DNA from 3 places in the Phyllobacterium sp. NPDC097923 genome. Region 2 is predicted to be linked to each of the others. Evidence: riboswitches for the same ligand, from Rfam matches in the RefSeq annotation. Region 2 holds a riboswitch; each other region holds the start of a gene.
The links. A riboswitch is a leader RNA that binds a small molecule or an ion and turns the genes downstream of it on or off. The one in region 2 is predicted to bind cobalamin.

Region 1 (3,525 bases), on a different contig from region 2:
CGGACCGCAGCAGAAGATCGTCCTGTCCTTGAAATCGGGTGACAGTAGCGGCAGCTTGGGCGCTTCCAACCGCCCGCGGATACCGGTCCACACCTGCCCCATCTCATGTTCCTTGATCAGGAACGACAGTTTCAGGTTGGGCATGCAGTTTGTCAGATATTCCAGTTCCCGGCGGAAAATGATGTCGCTGGGCCGGCGGGCGCAGGTGACGAAGCTGATATCGCTCTGCGGGGCGCAATCATGCATCCAGCGGGTCATCGACATCATCGGCGTGATGCCGGACCCGGCCGAGATGAACAGGTACTTTTCCCCCGGATGCCTGCGCATGGAGAAATCGCCGAGCGGACCGAAGGCCTTCAGCCGCATGCCGGGGGTCAGGTGATCCAGCATCCAGCGGGTGCCGATGCTGTTCTCCTGTGCCTTGACCGTCACGGCGATGGTGAAGGGCCGTGACGGGCTGGAGGAGAGCGTATAGGTGCGCAGGACGGCTTCGGGCTGCACCGGCAGCTCGAAGGTCATGAACTGGCCCGGCTCGTAGCGGAACCAGTTCTGGTTGTCGGAACGGAATGTGAAGGTCTTCACATTCGGCGCTTCCTCGATGATCGACAGACACTCCAGCAGATGCAGCCGGTCATTCCATGGCTGCATCTGGTCAAGGTGCGGGTAAGACTGAGGAACGCCCATGTTCATTGTGTACCTATGCTACCTTGCTGAGCCGCGTATCGCCGCCGGAGAGACGCTCTTCCATGAACCTGCAGTACCATTCGAGGAATTGCAGCACGCCGCCTTCATGCTCGGGCGAATAGGGTCCGGGCTCATAGGCGGGCGAGCGGATGCCGAAGGCATTTTCCTCGACGATCCGGCGGTCCTGGTCATTGGTCTCGAGCCAGACATGCGTCAGTTCCTCGATGGTGTAATCCACGCCCTCGACCGCATCCTTGTGCACCAGCCATTTGGTGGTGACCTGCGTTTCATCCGGGCCGAGCGGCAGCACACGGAAGGAAATGGCATGGTCGCCGAGGATATGGTTCCAGGTGGTCGGGTAATGGAACAGCAGCAGCGAGCCGATCTGCTTCTCGTTGACGCTGTCGCTGAGCTGCCGGCCGACGGCGCGGCGCCCGCTCATCGTGTAGCTTTCCGCATCGCGCAGCAGCGGCACACGGGTGGCGCGGTACTGGCCGTCATCGGACATGCGGAAAATGCTGGGCAGGCCTGCCGCTTCGCAGCGCTGCCAGTGCGCGGCAATCTCCGGATCGTCGGCGGCGCCCTGGACACCGCTTACGCTCGGCGCTTCCGGGAAAGTCTTGCACAGCTCGGGATGATTGGCCACGCAGTGATAGCACTCGCGGTTGTTTTCCCAGACCAGCTTCCAGTTGCCCTTTTCGACGATGGTGCTCTGATAGGCCACCTTGGTTTCGGTGAGGTGGTGCGGCGCGAGATAGGGTTCGATCAGTGCGCGCGTCGCGCTGAAATCGACAGGATTCTGCGCCAGGCAGATGAAGATGTAACCGCCGACGCTTTCGCACTGCACCGGCTTCAGGCTGTGCTGGCTGGCGTCGAAATCATCGCCCATCTGGCGGGCGAACAGCAGGCGCCCGTCAAGCTCGTAGGTCCACTGGTGATAGGGGCAGACGAGCTTGGCCGACGTGCCGCGCTCAGCCGAGCAGACGCGCGAGCCGCGATGGCGGCAGGAATTGTGAAAAGCCCGGATCTGGCCCTGGCGGTCGCGCACGATGACCACGGGATAGTCGCCGACCTGCACCGTGAAGAAGTTGCCGGGCTTGGCGACTTCGCAATCATGGCCGATGAACAGCCAGTCGCGATAAAAGATGTTCTCCATATCCAGCCGGAAATAATCCGGATCGGAATAGAAAGACTGTTCAAGGCCGTAGCCGGGTTTCCGGTTTCTCAGGTTCCGGAGCAGTTCGTTGCGTATATCCATGTCGTGTCCTCGCCTCGATGTTGCGAAAGAACTGACTGGTGGTGACGGAGGAAGAACGCCTGCACGGCCAGCCACCGGCTGGTGCCCGCACAGAATCATGCTCCTTGATCGCCCACCGCGATCAGTCGGTTTTCAGTACCGAGGCTGGTTTCCGGGCTCTGGAGTTGCCGTATCGGCTGTCACGACGCCTTCCCGGGGTTGTGACCCAGTGGCTGTTATGCCGTGTTTCACTCCACTACCGTTGCGGGGGCAGCGCCGGGTTTCCGACCGGCTTCCCAATTCTCCGCTTCCCTAGAAAAGCGGCACCTCAAGTGCCCCGATAAAAGCATCCGGCACCCAAAAAGAATAGGTGCGGAAACGACATCGCATTTACGTAAGACGACACGCCGGGCGCGTGTACACTATGTCGCAGATTGGCGATCAAACGGCCTCTGGTTCAATCCAGAACCACCAGTTCCTCGAAATGATTCATATCGACAAAACTGCACAATGCGGGCGCATTCAACGCAATGACCGGCGATTCACGCCGGATGAATGCTAGGCAATCATCCAGAAGTTCCTGCCAGGCCCCGAGCCTTTCATCCGGGAACCGCGCGATCGGATAGGCCAGCGTGATGTGGAAGACATAGGTGTCGTGATCAGGATGCCGGTAACCGAACGGCACGGCCAGTTCATCGCGCCAGGCGCGCATGATGCGCTCGTCATATTCACTGGCGCCCGCCACGGTCAGACCTGCCGGCGTGACATCGATCACCTCCACGTTGAACGGCCCGCATCCCTCGAAATCCCGCAGGCGATCCACATAAAGCCGCGTCATGTCGTCGATGCTTGTCTCCAATGGAACATCATCCGGCCAATAGGACGGGCGGCGGCGATATTCGATAATGCCCTGAAACAGCGTCATGTGCAGGCTGGAGACGGGGGTAAAGGCCAGTTGCCCGGCATCGGGCATCGCCAGCATCCGGTCGCGCACGGCAATGACCGAGCCTTCCGACTCGGACCCCTTCACGAGATGGCAGACCACCGTATTGCCAGGTTCCGGCTGAAAGACGCCCGCGCTGTTGTAGCGCCGGCCAAGATGCACCGGTGGTTCCGGGTGCAGGCTGGCGGCAAAGCGGGCAAGCGAAGGCTTGATCAGATCGAGCATGGGAACCCCGTGACGAGAAAAGACAATGCAATCGCCATAGGACAGCTCTTTGTCAGACTGATGAAGCCCCGCCCCTTTTCCTATGGCCGGTGGAGATATTCCTTGATCGACGCCTGTTTCATTTCAATCGAGAAACCCGGCAGCGACGGTGGCATATAGGCGGCATCCCGGATATGGCAGGGATCGACAAAATGTTCGTGCAGATGGTCGACATATTCGATCACCCGGCCCTCCTTCGTCCCCGACACGGCGATATAGTCGATCATCGACAGATGCTGCACATATTCGCACAGGCCGACACCGCCCGCATGCGGCCAGACAGGAAGCTCATATTTGGCGGCAATCAGCAGCACGGCGAGCACTTCGTTCAGACCGCCCATGCGGCACGAATCGATCTGCACCACGTCGATGGCGCCTTCGGCGATGAACTGCTTGA
Region 2 (3,525 bases):
CATCAAGCAAAGCCGCCACAGGCTGGGTCTGGCCGCTTTGCACCAGCGCCCGGTAGAAGCAGATGGCAATGACAGGCGCGCCATCCGTCCAGTCAAGCCGCATCGCGTCCAGCGAGGGTGCTGAATTGCCGGGCCACCACAACCCCGCCTTGAGCAGGGGCGCGGCCTCCTGCGGCTTCTCGCCGGAAAAAATCAGCGCCGCGCAATAATCGAGGAAACGCTGGGCATTCTGCGCCCCGCCCTCCAGCAGATAATGCCAGAGCGCATCGCGGTCGGGCCGGGCGACGGTTGAAAACCGGTCGAGCCCCGGATCGGGCTTGTCGTCTCCCGGCAACACCGCAAGCTGCACCTTGTGATTGATGGCGCAGGCATGCAGCGCTTCGAGGCCATAGGGCCAGTAGCTCTCGCCGCCGATCACCCGCACGACGATCAGCCTGGCATGCCGCGCTGTCCGCTCGACATAGGCATCGACGGACATCGGGTGCGACAGGCTCATCATATTGGCAAGGCGCAGCGAAACTGCACCATCGCCCTGCCGCCGTGCGGCGGCAAGGCTCGCCAGCTCCGTATCGGCGGCGGACAGGAACAGCACATCTCCCGGCGTCTGGCCGAGGTCGATGGCCTCGGTGCCTTCAGCGATGGTGCCTTTCTGGGCAAGCAGGAGATGCATTCAATATCCTATCGTCAGGCAGCGGCAGCGGCGGTGACCGCCGATGTGATGGCGTCATTGTCGATATCGTGCAGTCCGATGACGACGAGACGGGTCTGCCGTTCCTCGCCCGGATTCCACGCACGGTCGAAGTAATGCTCGATGCGCGTTCCGACGGCCTGCACCACCAGCCGCATCGGCTTGCCGGGAACATCGGCAAAGCCTTTGAGGCGCAGGATGTCGTGATCGGCAATCACGGCCTTCAGCTTCTCGACAAAGTTTTTGGGTTCGGCCACCGGACCAAGCCCGACAACAAAGCTCTCGAATTCGTCATGGTCGTGCTCTTCGCCCGCTTCATGCTCCATTTCATGGTGCGACTTGCGGTTGGCGATGTCCTCTTCAGTGCCGACGCCGAGACCGAGCAGCAGTTCATTGCTGAGCTTGCCGAAGCTGGCCGACACCATGTTGAGCGAACGCGACGAACGGCTCTGCACATCGCCGCGCACGCCGTCGAGCTGCTTGTCGCTGATCAGGTCGCTCTTGTTCAGGACGATCAGGTCGGCGGCGCGGATCTGGTCCTCGAACAGTTCTTCAAGCGGGCTGTCATGGTCGAGCGATTCATCCTGGATGCGCTGGGCATCCACCTTGTCGTGGTCATCGGCAAAGCGGCCTTCGGACACGGCGGAAGCGTCGATCACGGTGACGACACCGTCAACCGTCACCTGCGTCTTGATCTCCGGCCAGTTGAAGGCTGCAACCAGAGGCTGCGGCAGCGCGAGGCCCGAGGTCTCGATGACGATATGGTCCGGACGGTCCGGACGGTCGAGCAGCTTGGTCATGGTCGGGATGAAATCATCGGCCACGGTGCAGCAGATGCAGCCATTGTTCAACTCGATCACATCCTCGTCCCGGCAGGCTTCGATGCCGCAGCCCTTCAGCAGGCCGCCGTCGACGCCGAGATCGCCGAACTCGTTGATTATGAGCGCAATGCGCTTGCCATTGGCATTTTCGAGCAGATTGCGGATCATCGTGGTTTTGCCCGAACCGAGAAAACCGGTGATGACCGTCGCTGGAATCTTCTGACCCTGCATATTCCTATCCCTTCATGGTGAGCGGCAGCCCGGCTGCCACGAAATAGACTGTTGCCGCGGCCTGCGCCACGGCCTGATGGAGACGTCCGGCATGGTCGCGAAAATCGCGCGCCATGCGGTTCTCCGGTACAATGCCGAGACCCACTTCGTTCGAAACCAGAACGATCGAGCCTTGAAGTTTCGGCAGCGCTTGCATGAGCTGCCGTGTCTCGGCGGTGATATCGCGCTCGGCCATCATCAGATTGGTCAGCCAGAGCGTCAGGCAATCGACAAGGATCGCTTTGTCCGTGGCCGCAACCCCCTGCAGGGTGTCCACCAGATCGAGCGGCTCTTCGATGGTGTGCCAGGATGAACCGCGCTGCGCCTTGTGCAGGTCGATGCGGACAGACATTTCCTCGTCCCAGGACCTGCCGGTTGCGAGATAAACGGGCTCAAGGCCGGAAGCCATGATCAGGCCTTCGGCAAAGCTGGACTTGCCCGAGCGGGCACCGCCGAGAATGAAGGTCACGCCGTGATTCAGCTGGGGCATCGCCGTCACTGCAATCGCGATGATCCGTCAGGTACGATCAAGCGGAATGCGGGCGGGGAAACGAGCGCGTATACAATGCGAGCAGCCATAACAACCTCCGTGCTGGGCCTGAAGGGACACGACCCTTCGGTTCTTGGGCAGGATTACCCCGAGCGCTTCCTGGGAAACGCTCTATGACTGGCAGGTCTCCTGGCTCGCGGGTCACAGGATGAATGCTGCCTTCCCGGTTTCCCAGTGGCTGCCTTCTGCATATGCGTCAGGCTTTGCATTGATCCTCGCCGCTCTACAGTCGCGGGGTCGGCTGCGGTGGGGTCGCCCTTGAGGGTACAACCGTCGCATTCCCTTTTGATCCCTTGGCCTTTGGCCAATATGGGAACCAATCATGGCTGGGACGTTATTCACCCCCCACGGGAAATGTCAATGGAATCCGCACGGTTTGCTCAGGGAGTAGTGGGTGGTTCGACAAGCTCACCATGAGGGAGGTGGAGGATTGCAGGGGATATGTTCTGCAATCTCCGCGATTAGCATTGCAGCCCACCCATCCCCTCATGGTGAGCTTGTCGAACCACGCACCGCAGCACATGCGAGCAGCGCATCCACATCCAGCACTGTTTCAAGCTCGGCGGCGACACTATCCAGCGCGGCATCCACCCCGGCCTTGTAGTCGAATGCTTCAGCGGCAATGCCCATCGTGCCCAGCAGCGCGGCGCGAAACCGGTCCGCCCCGAAAAGCCCATGCAGATAGGTGCCGAAAACCTTGCCGTCCGCCGATATGGCACCGTCGTCGACGCCGTTGATGCGCACGGCGGGGCGCGAACAGTCCGGGCCGGTCGTCCGGCCCAGATGAATCTCGTAGCCATCCAGCGGCAGGTCGAATGGCAGCGACTGCGCCGCCACATTGCGCACGGTCTTTTCCGGCTCCATCACCGTATCGATATCGAGATGCCCGAGCCCTGCCGTCTCCGTCACGCTGCCCTCGATGCCGTCGGGATCGCGCACCGTTCTGCCCAGCATCTGGAAACCGCCGCATATGCCGATGATATGGCCGCCGCGCCGCCGGTGCAGGTCGAGATCCCTGTCCCAGCCATTCTCGCGGAAGCGCAGGAGGTCGCCGATGGTGGATTTGGACCCCGGAATGATGACCAGTCCCGCATCGGCAGGCAGCCGCTCGCCGCTGCGCACCATCACCACATCCACCTGCGGTTCGGCCATCAGCGGGTCGAGATCGTCGAAATTGGCGATGCGGTCGAGCACCG
Region 3 (3,525 bases), on a different contig from region 2:
CCTCGCCCGCGGCCTCAACGGGCTCGCCCTCGGGGAAGCATCGGCCAGCCATCTCGGCATTCCGGTACAGCGCTTCAAACGCATCGCCATTGTCACCGTCGCTGCGGCCACCGGCGCATCGGTTGCGGTGAGCGGCGGCATCGGCTTTGTCGGCGTCGTCGTTCCGCATCTGCTGCGCCTCGTGATTGGCCCCGATCATCGCTATCTCCTGCCGGCCGCCGCTCTCCTTGGCGCCTGCCTCCTTCTGATTGCCGATGCGGTCAGCCGGACCATCGTTGCTCCAGCCGAATTGCCGATCGGCATCGTCACGGCAGCCGTTGGCGCACCCTTCTTCCTGTGGATATTGCTGCGTCGCCGCGGCATTCTGGACCTCTGATCATGATCCGTGTTTCCAATGTCTCCGTGTCCCTCGGTCGAAACAGAATCGTCGAGAACATATCCTTTGATGCTGAGGCAGGCGCATTCACAGTTATCGTCGGACCCAATGGGTCAGGCAAAACGACCCTGATGCGTGCACTCTCCGGTGATCTGCCGCATGAGGGCGTCATCAGCATCAACGGCACGCCGATCAACCGGCTGAAGCTCTGGCAGATGGCAACCATGCGGGCGATCCTGCCGCAATCCACCTCGCTGTCCTTCCCGTTTACCGTGCGTGAGATCGTCAAGCTGGGCATGACCAGCGGCCGCTCCGGTGCTTCGCGCCACAACGTGGACACACTGCCCGATGAAGCGCTTGAGCGCGTCGACCTCGCGGGTTTCGGCGGGCGGTTCTATCAGGAACTCTCTGGCGGCGAGCAGCAGCGGGTGCAACTGGCGCGCGTCCTCTGCCAGGTCTGGCAACCGATGCTGGACGGCCAGCCGCGCTTTCTCTTTCTTGATGAGCCGGTTTCAAGCCTCGATATCAAACATCAGCTGATCATCATGCAGATTGCCCGCGATTTTGCCGATCGCGGTGGCGGGGTCATCGCGATCCTGCATGACCTCAACCTGACCTCCATGTTTGCCGACCGCGTCGTGGTCATGCACAGGGGAAGGGCCGATTCTGTGGGTACCCCCATGGAAGTCTTGACGGATGACCGCATCCTGCGCGTCTATGAATGTGCGCTCAAGGTCGGCGGTCTGCCCGGAAAATCCGTACCGTTCGTCTTGCCGCAATCCGCAGTGCTCTGAGCACGCGAAGCTGTCGCTATCTATCTATTGACTAAAAATTGCGATTTGATACTAAATATAGACGTTATGGTTCTCTCCGAGTCGCAAGACCGGGAGCTAAGAGGGAAGCCGGTGAAATGTCCTGGACATTGATGCCGGCGCTGCCCCCGCAACTGTAAACAGCGAGTTGTTGTCGACAATGCCACTGAAGCCCAGCTTCGGGAAGGCCGACACCAGCGCCGACCTGTGAGCCAGGAGACCTGCCATGACATGATGAACGTCCACGGGCGGGGTGTCCCGGTGTGTCGCTTGCAATGGTCGGCCGCAAGCTGACCGGATTCTTGCACGCGTGCGCTCGACCTTTGCCCCCAACATTTGGGGTATAAGCATATGTCTCTTTCTCTTCAAACCACCCGCGCCGACGGTCAGTCGCCGGTTCGTCCTGCCGAACTGCAGCCATCATCCAGCGAGCCCGGCTACCGCGTCATTCGGCGCAATGGCTCGGTCACCCCCTTCGATCCGCTGAAAATCACCGTTGCTCTCACCAAAGCCTTCCTCGCCGTCGAAGGCAATGTCGCTGCCGGTTCGCGCCGTGTGCACGATGTCGTCGAAGGCTTGACCGCCGACATCGTGACAACATTGAAGCGCCGCAGCAGCGAAGGCCGTCTGTTTCACATTGAAGACGTGCAGGACCAGGTCGAACTTGCCCTCATGCGCAGCGAAAACCACAAAGTCGCCCGCGCTTACGTGCTCTACCGGGAAGAACGCGCGAGAGAACGGGCGAAGCTGGTGGAACCCGTGGCCGAAACCGGCCCGTCCCTCAGCGTCACCCTGCTTGATGGGACCAGGGCACCGCTCGATGCGGCGCGCCTCGCCCGAATCATCGATGAAGCCTGCGAAGGACTTGACGGGGTCAGCGCCACCCCGATCCTCAGCGAAACCCAGCGCAATCTCTATGACGGTATCACCCTCGACGAACTGTCGCTTGCGCCCATTCTGGCTGCACGCACACTCGTTGAAACCGAACCGAACTATTCCTTTGTCACTGCCCGGCTGCTTCTGGACAAGCTGCGCCGCGAAGCCTTGAGCTTTGTCTTCGGCAGGCCTGAACAGGCGACCCAGCATGAAATGGCGGAGCGATACGCCGATTATTTCCCCGCCTATGTGAAGGCTGGGATTGAAGCGGAACTGCTCGATCCTGAACTTGCCCGCTTCGACCTGCGGAAAATATCAGCAGCCCTGAAGCCGGAACGCGACCTGCAGTTCCAGTATCTCGGCCTGCAGACATTGTATGATCGCTATCTCCAGCAGACACGCGGTATCCGGTTCGAATTGCCGCAGGCCTTCCTGATGCGCGTTGCCATGGGCCTCGCCACCCGCGAGATCGACCGGGAAGCGCGCGCCATCGAATTCTACGACCTGCTGTCGTCGTTCGACTTCATGGCTTCGACTCCAACCTTGTTCAATTCGGGCACGCTGCGCCCACAACTGTCCTCCTGCTTCCTGACCACCGTCGCCGACGATCTCGACGGTATTTTCAAAGCGGTGAAGGACAACGCGCTTCTGGCAAAATATTCCGGCGGTCTCGGCAATGACTGGACGCCCGTGCGCGGTCTTGGTGCCCATATCAAGGGAACCAACGGCGAAAGCCAAGGCGTCGTACCGTTCCTGAAAGTGGCCAACGATACGGCCATCGCGGTCAATCAGGGCGGCAAGCGCAAGGGCGCCGTCTGTGCCTATCTCGAGACCTGGCATGTCGATATCGAGGAGTTTCTCGATCTGCGCAAGAATACCGGTGACGACCGCCGCCGCACCCATGACATGAACACGGCCAACTGGGTGCCTGATCTGTTCATGAGTCGCGTGGAAAAGGACGAGCCATGGACCCTGTTCTCACCCGACGAGACACCGGATCTGCATGATCTCTATGGCGCGGCATTCAAATCCGCCTACGAGGCCTATGAAGCCAAGGCCGCACGCGGGGAAATCCGTGTCTTCCGCACCGTGCGGGCACTGGATCTCTGGCGCCGGATTTTGACGATGCTGTTCGAGACCGGCCATCCCTGGGTCACGTTCAAGGACCCCTGCAATATCCGCTCGCCGCAGGGTCACGCCGGCGTCGTGCATTCCTCGAACCTGTGCACCGAGATTACCCTCAACACATCGAAGGATGAAGTTGCGGTGTGCAATCTTGGCTCGATCAATCTTGCCAATCACATTGCAGCTGGGGGCCTCGACCTTGAGCGTCTCGCGCGCACTGTGGCGACGGCCATGCGCATGCTCGACAATGTCATCGACATCAACTTCTACACCATCCCCGAAGCGCGCTCTTCCAACCTGCGTCACCGTCCGGTTGGCCTCGGGCTGATGGGGTTC

Region 1: another riboswitch for cobalamin. It lies ahead of ACIQWS_RS21275 (aromatic ring-hydroxylating dioxygenase subunit alpha); the one in region 2 lies ahead of cobU (bifunctional adenosylcobinamide kinase/adenosylcobinamide-phosphate guanylyltransferase).
Region 3: another riboswitch for cobalamin. It lies ahead of ACIQWS_RS16920 (ribonucleoside-diphosphate reductase subunit alpha); the one in region 2 lies ahead of cobU (bifunctional adenosylcobinamide kinase/adenosylcobinamide-phosphate guanylyltransferase).

The regions. Positions count from the first base shown of each region.
Region 1 covers NZ_JBIWBL010000005.1:186,275-189,799, forward strand. Annotated here, with positions in the region: gene ACIQWS_RS21270 (hybrid-cluster NAD(P)-dependent oxidoreductase) at 1-690, opposite strand, end outside; gene ACIQWS_RS21275 (aromatic ring-hydroxylating dioxygenase subunit alpha) at 698-1,942, opposite strand; cobalamin riboswitch at 2,067-2,267, opposite strand; gene ACIQWS_RS21280 (DUF1868 domain-containing protein) at 2,379-3,089, opposite strand; gene ACIQWS_RS21285 (L-fuconate dehydratase) at 3,170-3,525, opposite strand, start outside.
Region 2 covers NZ_JBIWBL010000001.1:2,196,310-2,199,834, forward strand. Annotated here, with positions in the region: gene cobN (cobaltochelatase subunit CobN) at 1-670, opposite strand, end outside; gene cobW (cobalamin biosynthesis protein CobW) at 685-1,740, opposite strand; gene cobU (bifunctional adenosylcobinamide kinase/adenosylcobinamide-phosphate guanylyltransferase) at 1,745-2,269, opposite strand; cobalamin riboswitch at 2,431-2,665, opposite strand; gene ACIQWS_RS11140 (cobyric acid synthase) at 2,816-3,525, opposite strand, start outside.
Region 3 covers NZ_JBIWBL010000003.1:235,940-239,464, reverse strand. Annotated here, with positions in the region: gene ACIQWS_RS16930 (FecCD family ABC transporter permease) at 1-376, shown strand, start outside; gene ACIQWS_RS16925 (heme ABC transporter ATP-binding protein) at 379-1,170, shown strand; cobalamin riboswitch at 1,221-1,432, shown strand; gene ACIQWS_RS16920 (ribonucleoside-diphosphate reductase subunit alpha) at 1,540-3,525, shown strand, end outside.